Regions from separate parts of the Pseudoalteromonas sp. QJM3NY_22 genome, predicted to be linked through region 2. Evidence: predicted binding sites of a transcription regulator. Region 2 holds the regulator's gene; each other region holds the start of a gene.
What was found. Region 2 encodes FliA, which starts transcription of late flagellar genes. Its sites were predicted from a motif close to CTAAAGNTNNNNNNNNNNNNGCCGATA; they were not measured.

Region 1: AC0VZ4_RS12850 (VC2046/SO_2500 family protein) is a predicted target of FliA. The motif match lies at 2,054-2,080, and genes of this name have one in related genera.
Region 3: AC0VZ4_RS01480 (DUF5610 domain-containing protein) is a predicted target of FliA. The motif match lies at 1,851-1,877, and genes of this name have one in related genera.

The regions. Positions count from the first base shown of each region.
Region 1 is NZ_CM149655.1:2,847,789-2,851,871, forward strand. Features, by position in the region: gene AC0VZ4_RS12840 (YchJ family protein) at 1-324, shown strand, start outside; gene AC0VZ4_RS12845 (DUF6172 family protein) at 931-1,233, opposite strand; gene AC0VZ4_RS12850 (VC2046/SO_2500 family protein) at 1,492-2,019, opposite strand; tRNA gene AC0VZ4_RS12855 (tRNA-Tyr) at 2,132-2,216, shown strand; tRNA gene AC0VZ4_RS12860 (tRNA-Tyr) at 2,266-2,350, shown strand; gene AC0VZ4_RS12865 (M48 family metallopeptidase) at 2,394-3,092, opposite strand; gene AC0VZ4_RS12870 (VOC family protein) at 3,634-4,059, opposite strand; gene AC0VZ4_RS12875 (HD domain-containing protein) at 4,076-4,083, opposite strand, start outside.
Region 2 is NZ_CM149655.1:3,256,296-3,260,378, forward strand. Features, by position in the region: gene AC0VZ4_RS14930 (chemotaxis protein CheA) at 1-348, opposite strand, end outside; gene AC0VZ4_RS14935 (protein phosphatase CheZ) at 364-1,131, opposite strand; gene cheY (chemotaxis response regulator CheY) at 1,149-1,532, opposite strand; gene AC0VZ4_RS14945 (RNA polymerase sigma factor FliA) at 1,573-2,283, opposite strand; gene AC0VZ4_RS14950 (MinD/ParA family ATP-binding protein) at 2,310-3,170, opposite strand; gene flhF (flagellar biosynthesis protein FlhF) at 3,163-4,083, opposite strand, start outside.
Region 3 is NZ_CM149655.1:294,572-298,654, reverse strand. Features, by position in the region: gene murI (glutamate racemase) at 1-616, opposite strand, end outside; gene AC0VZ4_RS01480 (DUF5610 domain-containing protein) at 682-1,821, opposite strand; gene trmA (tRNA (uridine(54)-C5)-methyltransferase TrmA) at 1,984-3,081, shown strand; gene AC0VZ4_RS01470 (2-thiouracil desulfurase family protein) at 3,092-3,544, opposite strand; gene AC0VZ4_RS01465 (thiol:disulfide interchange protein DsbA/DsbL) at 3,604-4,083, opposite strand, start outside.

The DNA of each region.
Region 1 (4,083 bases), 410 kb from region 2:
ATTTATCAAACATATACAACAGATAAACAGCCCGAAAACCCCGTTAAAGAAATTAAAGAATTTGCAGATGGTTGCCGCTTTATAAAACTGACAATTATAGATTCAGGCCACGATGATAGTCAGGGTTTTGTAGAATTTAAAGCGCACTACTTTTATGATAATTTATACTGTGAATTGCACGAACAATCAAAATTCATTAAAGAAAAAAATCAGTGGAAATATTCTGACGGCGTTATATTACCTGTTGCAGATATAAAAATTGGCAGGAACGATGATTGCCCATGTGGCAGTGCTAAAAAGTATAAAAAGTGCCACAGCCTATAAACCTCAACTTACCCAGGCATCAGGTATTTTGAAACACACTAATTAGTTAAATAATATGTACTCTAGTTTTGTACATATTATTTAACTTAATGTGGCGCATACGCACGAAAAGTTATTTATTTCCAAAAAACTCAGCGTCTCTAAATAAAATTTTTATACCAATCTGCTTATGTATGGGGTCTATTTAACGTTAAGAAAATTACGCTAGAACTAGGCAAAAGTTTTTGTATCTAGTTGTTCTAAATAAAAAATTTTAACTACGTTATAGTGCAATTTAATTCGTTAAATTGATCAAAGATTTATGCAGGTTGGTATTATAGGGTTATGAGATAATTTATATTGTTCAAATACTTATACCAACTCTTTTAATTAAGTGATCTATTTTTAGATAACAGAATCGTGTCGATAACAAGACAAAAAATCGTTATTTAATTGTCCTATATCAGAAATTTTTAACGCCGTTAGCGTCAGATTTAATCCCTCAAACTGATTAAGCATGATTGCGGATTGGTTGGTTAGTATTATTCAGATTGATATTAAAACCCACATAACAAAAATGGACCACTTGGGTCCATCTCTACTTTACGAGTACTTAAAATTTAAGAGTTACTCGTCGTCATCTAAATCAGCTTGTTGACGCTGTGCCGGCTTTGCTAAAATCTCTACGTAGAAAGACTTTAAATCTTGCTTTTCGATGTCGCTGATATGATTGCTAATCTCTGCAACGTGCACTACTTGAGCATCTTCAGCTGTATTACCAAACTTACAGTCAAATGCCCAGTAATCAGCATCTTCAGGTAGCGTTTTATTACGTTCTCTTTTCAAATATTTTTTCACTTCGTGCTTTGCAGCATCGACCATACGAGGGTATTTGATTTTCTCGTGATTCAGCGTGAATGTTTTCTTCATTACGTTCCTAATTACCTTGGTTTAATGATAACGGCATTTCATGTCATACCATTTGACATCATTATAGCAATTGCATTAAATTTTTGGATGGTTTTTTTAAACTAAATCAATTTTTAGGCAATTAACATTATAAATAGCTACAAAGCCTCTCTTTTTAGCCATCATTATTATAAAAATGACCATTTAAAGCTTGTTTTACTGGGCCTGACATAAGCTGATTTGAAATCGTAGATAGATAAATTATTTTGTAGGTCAATATTATGCTGTAGCTAAGTGAAGCGGTTGATATAATGATTCATCATTAAGACCATCATAGAATGAAGCTACGTCCATTTGCGGATGCGATAGCTGAGTCTCTTTGTTCTTAATACGTCTGCGCACAGCTAGCTCACAATTATCAAGCACATTGAGTGGAATATGAGCTAAATCATTTCTTATTGAAAGTGGTTCAGGGTTTAAGCAGTGTCGTAACTTAATATCGCTCATACCTGCATGCTCTCCCACATTTGATAATAAAGCGGCGTTGTGTTGCCCAATCAACATATTAAATTCATCAGGTGCTAAAGGCTGCTTCGGACCCGAACCAAATTGCTTACGAAGTGTCTCTTCTTCAACAATAGGGTTTTCAATATCTGTTTTTGGAAAATGGAACTGACTAAAATCAAGCGCATCGTGGGATAACATTGCCAATAAAAGAGAAAACTCTCCTCGACGTTGTTCGTGTACACTTTTATTCAACCGTGTACTTAGTTGACTCTCTGTGATTAACAAATCGTCGATTTGCATAGACTTTAGCCGATTATTGTAGGTAATAGATATTTATCGGCTTTATTTCATTTTTCTTTAGCTTTTTTCTTTACTTAAATATAAGTTTTGCTATTATCAGCGCCGTTGCACTGGAGGGGTTCCCGAGCGGCCAAAGGGATCAGACTGTAAATCTGACGGCTCAGCCTTCGCTGGTTCGAATCCAGCTCCCTCCACCACTTTTCTTACCGCTAAGTTAAGTGGGGCCAAGTGTAACAAAATTAGTGTGGAGGGGTTCCCGAGCGGCCAAAGGGATCAGACTGTAAATCTGACGGCTCAGCCTTCGCTGGTTCGAATCCAGCTCCCTCCACCACTTTTCTTCTAAAATACCTTATATTTTGAACTTCAATAATTTTTTAAAATTCCCACTGTAAACTTTGTCCATTATTCTTTAACCAATCTGATGCTATCTTATGATCCGGATAAAACTTAGCTACACGTTGCCAAAATACACGACTGTGGTCTAAGTGACGTAAATGCGCCAACTCGTGGACTATGACGTAGTCTATAATTGATTTTTTGGCTCCAATCAAGAGTAAGTTAAACGTAAGCTCACGTTTACTATTACAACTCCCCCATTTACGTTTATAGATACGTATTCGTAAATCATTCGGTAAAGGTTCCTCCATTAGTTTACAAAAGTGGGCAAGACGCATATCAATATATAATCCTAATTTTTCAGTTAAATACGCCTCAAGTAATGTTTTATACTTCAATTTTTTATGGCTCACTCGAGAAGAACACAATACGCTTAATGTATTCTCATGCTCTATAACTTGAGAATGCAAAGCGTGTTCAAACGTTATGTCTATAAGATTTGAGAAAATTAGAATTTTATGTGTTTCGAGTGGATATTGCTTTGAGTCTGCAATATTAATCTGTTTATCAAGTTGGCTATTTACCCAATCTCGTTTCTCAACCAACCATAAATCCAACTGTTTTTTAGGAACATAATGAGGCGCATAAACGGTTATTGACCGTTGGTGCACTTTAATAGCAACAGTCTTACGTCGGGCACTTCGCTTTAATTGATACTCAAACAACAGTTCTACCACATTTAACCAACACGAAATTTCTAATATTTTATACCAATAGGCTTAAGTATGGGATCTAATTAATAATAAAAAACTGGTCTATAACTAAGTGAAAACTTTATATCTAACTGCTTCAAACGATAATAGAAGACCAAGCCCTGCTGACCTTACAATATTAAAGTTCATTTTATCTAAGAGCGATTTAATCGCTGCGTGAGGTGTGTCACCTAGTGGGGTCGGTAACTTTTCATGCGTTACCTTACTGACTTACATCCATGTGAAAACAAGTAAAAACCTAGCAAAGCTTCTGCGTCCTGATCACGATTTTCACCTATATTTGTGCAGCGACAAAACGTAAATTGCCTTTAGGTTGAATCCTAAAAACAGCGCATGTCTGGCACTTATGTTAACTGTACAAGCACAAATAATTGCTAAAAAATACAGTTTCACTTGAAACAAAAAAGCAGCGAATAAACCCCAATTAGATATTATTCAAAGTGATAGCAATATGATAAAAACTTACACATAAATTCATATAATGGGAATTATAGGATTAACTGCATTAGCTTTTTTTAGATGAATGCGAACCTAAGTTGACCGATGGATAGTAAAGTTTTATATACGAGTAATCATGAGATGTGATCTCATGGCTATTACCACTGTCATCTTTAAAATACATTGAAAACGTTACACCATGATCAGCAAGAACCGCTTTTATATTTAAACTTTCAAGATGACTAAGCCACTGTATAAATTGCTCCCCTGTTGCCAAAAATGCAATTCCTTTACTGCGCCCCTCACCTTCAAAAAGTGCTAAACGAGTCTTTGAACTAGCATCCTCGAGCGTTAAAGGTCCTCGTTCGTCCTCATTCCAAAAAGCAAGTTCGGGTACTATACTAAAACCTAAAACGCGCTCATACCATTTAACTGCATTCGATAAATTTTCAACATTCAAATGGCAATGATCAATACCTGACAATTTAGGCATATTTTTATTATCCACGTTACTCAC
Region 2 (4,083 bases):
AGGATCCGCAGGTTCTGGTTTATCACGATTTTGAATCGTCGCAAACATTTCATTGATAGTATCAAGTGCTTGTAAGATAACATCCATTAGCTCAGAATTAACAGAACGAACGCCCTGCCTTAACAAGTCGAATACATTTTCTGCGCCGTGACATGCGTCAACAAGCTCAGTCATAGCTAAGAATCCAGCACCGCCTTTTACGGTATGAAAGCCTCTAAATATAGCATTTAGCAACTCGGTATCTTCTGGATTGTTTTCCAGTTCAACTAACTGTTCAGATAAAAGCTCAAGGATTTCTCCTGCTTCTACAAGAAAGTCTTGTAAAATATCTTCATCGACTTCAAACATGCAGTTACTCTCCTCTTAGAAGCCCAAACTTGATAAAAGATCATCGACTTCATCTTGATCAGACACAACATCATTACGTGATTCTTTATCAATAATAGGCCCTTCAGGACCTGCTAATGTTTCTGGGTCAACTGGGTCATCTATTTTTTGTGGTTTTAGGGTGACTGCTTTACTGATATCTTGTTCAGAAAAAGCAGTTAAAAGATGAAGTAAGCTTTCTTCAACTTCCCTAACAAGTTCTATAATTCGGCGAATTACTTGACCTGTCAAATCTTGATAATCTTGGGCCATTAATATGTTAGTCATGAAGCTTTGTAACTCATCAGTTTTATGATGAGAACTGCTCATGAATTTATCAATGCTGTGGCACAGTACTTTAAATTCACCGAGTTCAATTTCACGACTCATTAGACGGTCCCATGTCGGTTTGATATGGGATATTTCATCCGCTAACTGTTGTGCTATCGGTAAACTCGCCTCAACCGCATCCATGGTTTTATTTGCAGCATTTTCTGTCATCTCAATGACATAATTAAGCCGTTTTTTAGCATCAGGTATAGCGTCGTTAGTGAGTTCTGTTAGGCGCGTGTCTAGCTCAAAGCCTTTTAAAGCTTCATGTAGTTGACGCGTCAACTTTCCCACTTCGTCAAATATTTCTGACTGCTCTTTAGATGCAGTATCTAAAATTAGTTGATCAGCTTTATCATGTTCGCCATTTTCTAAAAAAGTGACGAGCTGACGAGCTTGTTCTAAGGTTATCCGAGGCGCAGCAGGTGCTGGCATAAGCCTTTCCCCTATTATTAACCTAAGCGTTCGAACACTTTTTCTAATTTAGTTTTTAATGTGCCAGCTGTAAATGGTTTTACAATATAGCCATTAACACCAGCTTGAGCCGCTGCTATTATTTGTTCTTTTTTAGCTTCAGCTGTCACCATTAAAACAGGAAGGTGTTTTAATTTATCGTCAGCCCTTATCGCTCTCAAAAGATCAATACCTTGCATTCCTGGCATGTTCCAATCTGTTACCACAAAATCAAAAACTTGATTTTGTAACATGGGTAAGGCTGTAGAGCCGTCATCTGCTTCTTGGACGTTGGTAAAGCCTAAGTCGCGCAATAGATTTTTAATAATACGTCTCATTGTCGAAAAATCATCAACAACAAGAATTTTCATGTTTTTATCCAAAACATCCTCCAGTGAGGTCTTAACCTGTATTTACTTACTACTAGTTTATCCAGTCATTGATTTTTGCTTTTAGCTTAATCATCGCCTGACCATGTATCTGACTTACACGCGATTCACTTACATCGAGTATATGTCCAATTTCTTTTAAATTCATTTCATCGTTATAGTATAAAGAAAGTACCATCGCGTCTCGCTCTGGTAATGACTTGATAGCATGTAATAATGATTCATTAAATCGTTCATTTTTAACGTTGTTAAACGGTTTGTCTAGCGTTAAATCTTGGCCCGCCGTGGTAATAACATCTTCATCGACCCCGAGGTCTTCGATGCCTAACACTTTACTTGTGTTTACATCGTTTAAAATATGATGGTACTCATTTAACGAAATTTCAAGTTTTTCAGCAACTTCTATATCGGTTGGTTCACGATTTAAGTTACTTTCTAATCCAGCAATCGTCTCGGCTACAAGACGACTTTTTCTATGGACCGACCGAGGAGCCCAGTCACCACGGCGCATTTCATCAAGCATAGCACCGCGAATTCGTATTCCCGCGAACGTTTCAAAACTTGCGCCTTTGGTTGCATTAAAGTTTTTTGATGCTTCAATTAGGCCTATCATACCCGACTGAATTAGGTCATCGAGTTGGACACTTGGAGGCAAACGAGCAATTAAATGACATGCCACTTTTTTGACTAGCGATGCATGTTTTTCAACAATCACATTTAAATTTTGTGTTGATTGATATCCCATAGCTCTATTTACCAATGTTGTCATAATTAGCCGTTGACTAGCTTCTCAATAAAAAACTCTAAATGTCCTGAAGGTTGGTTAGGTATAGGCCATTTCACTGCTCTTGTCGCCAGTGCTTTAAAGGCAACTGAAGCAGGAGAACTAGGAAAAAGTTCTACAATCACTTTTTGACGGCGAGTTGCCTTACGCATATTTTCGTCATAAGGGATTGTTGCAACCAACTCCATTGACACATCTAAAAATCGGTCCGTTACTTTTGAAAGTTTTGCAAATAACTCATGACCTTCACGCATACTACGAACCATATTAGCTACAATTTTGAATTTATACACCCCATGCTCACGACTTAACACTTTAATAAGTGCATAAGCATCTGTGATTGAAGTCGGTTCGTCGCACACTACAACCATTACATCTTGAGCAGCGCGAGAAAAACTCAGTACCATATCTGAAATGCCAGCAGCGGTATCTACAATTAAGATATCAAATTCGGTATTTAATTCGCTAAAAGCGCGTATAAGGCCTGCATGTTCAGACGGTGATAATTCCACCATACTCTGCGAACCAGAGGTCGCTGGTACAATTTTAATTCCTGCAGGACCTTCAACTAAAATCTCATCGAGTTCACACTCACCAGAAAGTACATGTGATAAATTACGTTCAACCCGTAATCCGAGCATCACATCACAGTTTGCTAGACCTAAGTCGGCATCAAGTACTAAAACTCGATTACCTTGCTGGCCTAATGCTATTGCCGTGTTAAGTGAAACATTTGTTTTACCTACACCACCCTTGCCACCAGTAACAGCGATAACTTTTACGCCGTTGTTATTTTTTTGACTCATTTTGCGCAGGCCGCTTGCTTGATCTAATACTGTGTTAATCATACATCCCTACTGTGCTCGACGCCACTGATTGGTGTCGTGAATGTTGTGCTTTTATTCTTTTCAAATACAATTGCTCAGCTTTTTTTACTAGTTTTTCTGCATTTGCAACACGAATGTCTTCTGGAACTCGTTGACCATTAGTAAGATACCCTATTGGAAGGCGATTTTGAATCGCAATACTAATAATCTCACCTAAACTTAAAGATTCATCCAACTTGGTGAAAATACAACCACTTAACTGCACTTTTTTGAAATGTCGTACTGTTTCTTGCAAGACATTTATTTGCGCTGTTGCACTTAATACTAAATAACTACGAATATCAACACGTTGATTGCGCATAAGCGTATTCAATTGCTCTGTTAAACGTAAATCTCGTTGACTCATACCTGCTGTATCAATTAATACTAGACGTTTATTTCGTAAATGGTATAAAACTTCAGCTAATTCATTAGCATCTTTAACCTGCTTTACTCCACAACCGATAATTCGACCGTATGTTGCAAGTTGCTCATAAGCACCAATTCTGTATGTATCGGTGGTTATTAGCGCCACTTTATCTGCACCGTATTTCTGTGCGCCTAAAGCAGCCAACTTTGCAACTGTTGTCGTTTTCCCCACACCAGTAGGGCCTACCAATGCGTAAACACCACCTTGACGTAGTATTTCATTATTCGTAGTTTGCATCTGGTCTTCGACCATTGTTAACAAAGCCTTCCAACCTTGTTGGCGAGATACGTCATCAGGTACAAAACACGCCATTTGTTCTGCAACTTCTTTATCGATTCCCATACCAACTAAACGGTCAATCATACAAGCACGTGTGGGGTCACGGCGTGCCATATCTTGCTGCATTAAACCTGACACTTGGTGCTCTAGCAATTGACGAATAGCGTTCATTTCTTCACGCATTGA
Region 3 (4,083 bases), 1.5 Mb from region 2:
GTAATTTTACATTCCCTTCAAAATACTGACTAATCGGCTCTACTAATATCGGAAAGTGCGTACACCCTAGTACAAGTACATCTATAGCTTTATCTATATTTAGGCCATCAAGCACTTGGTGCAACTTGTTTGTATCTAAATAGTCTGTAAAAAAGTGTTGCTCAGCTAATGTCACTAACTCCACACTGCTATATAGATTAACGATTACATTACGTGCATGTTCAGCAATTAATGTTTTAGTGTATGAACTGGCGACCGTGGCTGGTGTGGCTAATAAGCCAATATGATTTGAGCGTGTTAATTCTGCGGCAGGCTTTATTGCTGGCACAACACCTACTATAGGAATATCTGTCACTTGGCGAACAGCACTAAGTGCAGATGTAGAAGCCGTATTACACGCTATTACTATTAAATCAACGTCAAGCGTGTTGGCTTTGATGAAATGAATAAGTGAGCACAATCGGTTGATTATTGTTTGTTGGGATTGAGCACCATAAGGTAGGAATGCATTATCCATAAAATAGCTGTACTGAGCATTGGGGATACTTTGCTTGATATGTTCAAGTACGGTAGTTCCACCAATACCTGAATCAAAGACCATTATATGCGCTGACAAACTACCGTTCCCACTTTACTTTAAGAACGGCAGTTTGCCATGAGGTATTTATAAAAGAAAGTAGTTTAGCTTTGTGTGGTTTCTAAATCGGCAAGATCATCGGCCGCTGAATTTAATTGATTAAGGTTTTCGAACATAGACTTTGTGTAATCTACTAACTTATCTATTTGTTCCTGATCTTGATTTAACCATTGTAGAATGCCAGCTAGTTGATTTTGTAATCCAAGTTCACCCGCTTTTTCAAAAGCACTTTTAAGGTCGTCATTAAAAGGGGCTAAACCTTCTGCTACTTGTTTTTCTGGTTCTGGTTTATATTCTTCATAGCTTTTAACTGTGGCTATTGTTTTTGTTTGGCGTAAATCCATAGAAAAAGCCACCAGCTGATCGCTGCCTAAACTCAGCTCTTGTGCTTGTTCAAATGCTTCATCTAAATCACCACCAAAAAAGGTTTTACTTAAATCTTGTAAGTCTTCCATCATCGCATTAATCGCTTCTTGCTCTTGCTCATTTAAGTCACCATTAACCGACATCGAAAATGATACCTGTCGAGATTGCGATGATGAGCTTGCAAACGATTCACTATCACTGTTTCTCTGATAGCCACTCGCCGATTGAGATTCAAATGCATCCGCAAAGCTAATACTTACCTCATCGCCTTCTGCGGTAGTGAATTTATACTCTGCATTGCTAGTCATACTGACATATTGAGCCTGACTTATATTTACGCTGGCAGGTTGTGGATTAAATAGCGACTCTTCAAATTTATCAAACCCATTGTAAATTCCCTCTTTGGACTTATTGATGCCCTCTTCCATTTCGTCATTAAATACACCTGTTCCTTTGAGTTCATCAACAGCGTCGTCAATCCCTATTTGAACTCCTTTGCGCGCATCGCCTAACATGTCTTTAAGCTTTTCATCATTAGCGCCATTAGCTTTTGCTTTATTTACAGCGCCGCTGACAAAATCGAGTACGTTTTTTACGATTTCATCAAAATCAAATAGTGGTTTGTCTGCTTTTTTTTCTGCGATAGGCAATCCAAGCTGCTCAGCCATTTTATCGCCAAGCACTTTTGCAGCTAATTCTTTGCCACGTTGCTGGTAACTATCTTGGGGAGATTGAATAGTAGGTTGCTGTATATCTGCTTTATTATTGAATTTATTAATGTTGTTGTTTGGCGTGAAGCCATAGTTACCTATTTTCATGTTACATCTCCTGAGCGTGCGTAATTTATTATCGGCTATAACAATAAAAACTAAAGTACAATGCGCAATAAAACAGCATAAATGCTAGCCAAAACTAGACAAATACGCAGCGCTCCCTACAATAGCGCCGATAAACAGATCTTAGATAAGGTAGTAGCGTTAATGGCAGTTATTAAAATAGATACCACACAGTACCAAGCGCAGTTAAGTGAAAAAGAGCAGCGTATTAGTGCGCAGTTTCAACGTTTTGGTGTGGAGCAACTAGAAGTATTTAGCTCAGAGCCAACTAACTACCGCCAACGTGCTGAATTTAGAGTATGGCACGACGGTGACGATCTGTTTCACATTATGTTTGATCAACAAACAAAAGAAAAAATCCGTGTTGATACATTTGATCCAGCCGCGCCTCTAGTAGGTGAAATAATGCAGGTGATGATTGAAAGCCTCAAGCCTTGTGAAATATTACGCCGTAAGTTATTTCAAATCGATTACCTATCAACGCTAAGCGGTGAAATTTTAGTAAGCTTGCTTTATCACAAACCACTGGATGATGAATGGTTAAGTGAAATTAAAGCACTTAAAGAAAAGCTTAGCAGTAAATACAAAATTGACTTTATAGGCCGTGCTCGCAAACAAAAAGAAGTACTAGGTGATGACTTTGTAACTGAACGTTTAACAGTCAATGGTCAAGAGCTTATATATCAACAAGTAGAAAATAGCTTTACTCAGCCTAATGCAAAAGTAAATATTAATATGCTGGAGTGGGCGCAAGATTTATGTAAACCACTTAAAAATGATTTATTAGAACTGTATTGCGGTAACGGTAACTTTTCAATTGCGTTAGCGGGCTGTTTTAATAAAGTATTAGCAACAGAAATATCAAAATCATCTGTTCATTCTGCTCAATACAATATTACTAAAAATAACCTAGAGAACTTAGATATTATTCGTATGTCGAGTGAAGAGTTTACTCAAGCAATGAATGGCGAGCGTACTTTCTCTCGTTTAGATGGTATTGACCTTAAAAGCTATGACTGCCAAACCATATTAGTTGATCCACCGCGCGCGGGCATGGATGAATTAACGTGTGACTTAGTGGCTAACTACGAAAGCATAATTTATATATCGTGTAATCCTGAAACCCTTGAGCGTGATCTTGATCACTTAACACATACGCACAACGTTAAGCGCTTTGCTATATTTGATCAGTTCCCATATACACATCACATTGAGTCGGGCGTTTTCTTACAACGCAAATAACCAGCCAAAATTAAAGTGCCAGTACTTTTATAAGTGCTGGTATTTGCTCCTCACTAAATACTTGAATACCATTTTTCATTAATAATGCTGTAGTTAAACCTAGACCTTCGATTTTTACTCCGCGATGCTTTCCATCATATATTGTATTTCGTCCGCAAGAAGGACTCGATTCTTTAAGTAGAGCAAAACGCACTTGATTCTTTTTACAGAGTTCTAGCGCTATATTAGCTCCAGTTTGAAACTGCTCTGTTACATCTTCTCCTAAATTAGTAACTACACTCCCCTGTATTATTTCAGCAGGAGATCTAGGTATAGGAAGCCCACCAGCGACCTCAGGACAAAACACAATTAATCTATTTTGTTTTTGCCACAAATTAAGCTGTGGATGCAAAATTGCGTGTCCTCTACCATCGTAGCGAACAGGTTGCCCTAGCAAACAACTCGATACTAATATTTTTTCCATCGCTATATCCTTATAAATAAAAAAAGCTCTTTAAGGAGCTTTTTTTATTTTGGCTAAATTTATTTATTAGCTAGGTAATTAATTAATTTTCCAATATCTTCTGGTTCAGTAATACCCGACTCACGACCTAGGTTTAATTTGTACTTACCATTTACAATAAAGGTAGGTACGCCACGTAGTGCGCCTTTTTCTTTAAAGTAGTCTTGATCGCGTTTCATTTTAGAGCTCAGCGTACGTACCGAGAAGCTTTTAAACAGCTTATCAAACTTATCACCATCAACGCCCTGCGCTACAAATATATCTTTTACATCTGCAAGCTCATTAAATTTAGCGCGCTTTGTATGGATATGATTAAAGATTGCAGAAATAATCTGATCTTTTTGTGGGAGTACTTCAGCTGTCGCAAGTGCTTGGCTCATCATCTGTTGGTTTTCTGGGTCACGTACACCCACAAAATCAACATGACTCTTTTTAAATTTAACATTTTTATCAAGCTTAGGCTTAAACTCACCAATTAGTGCCTCCATGTTATTACATGC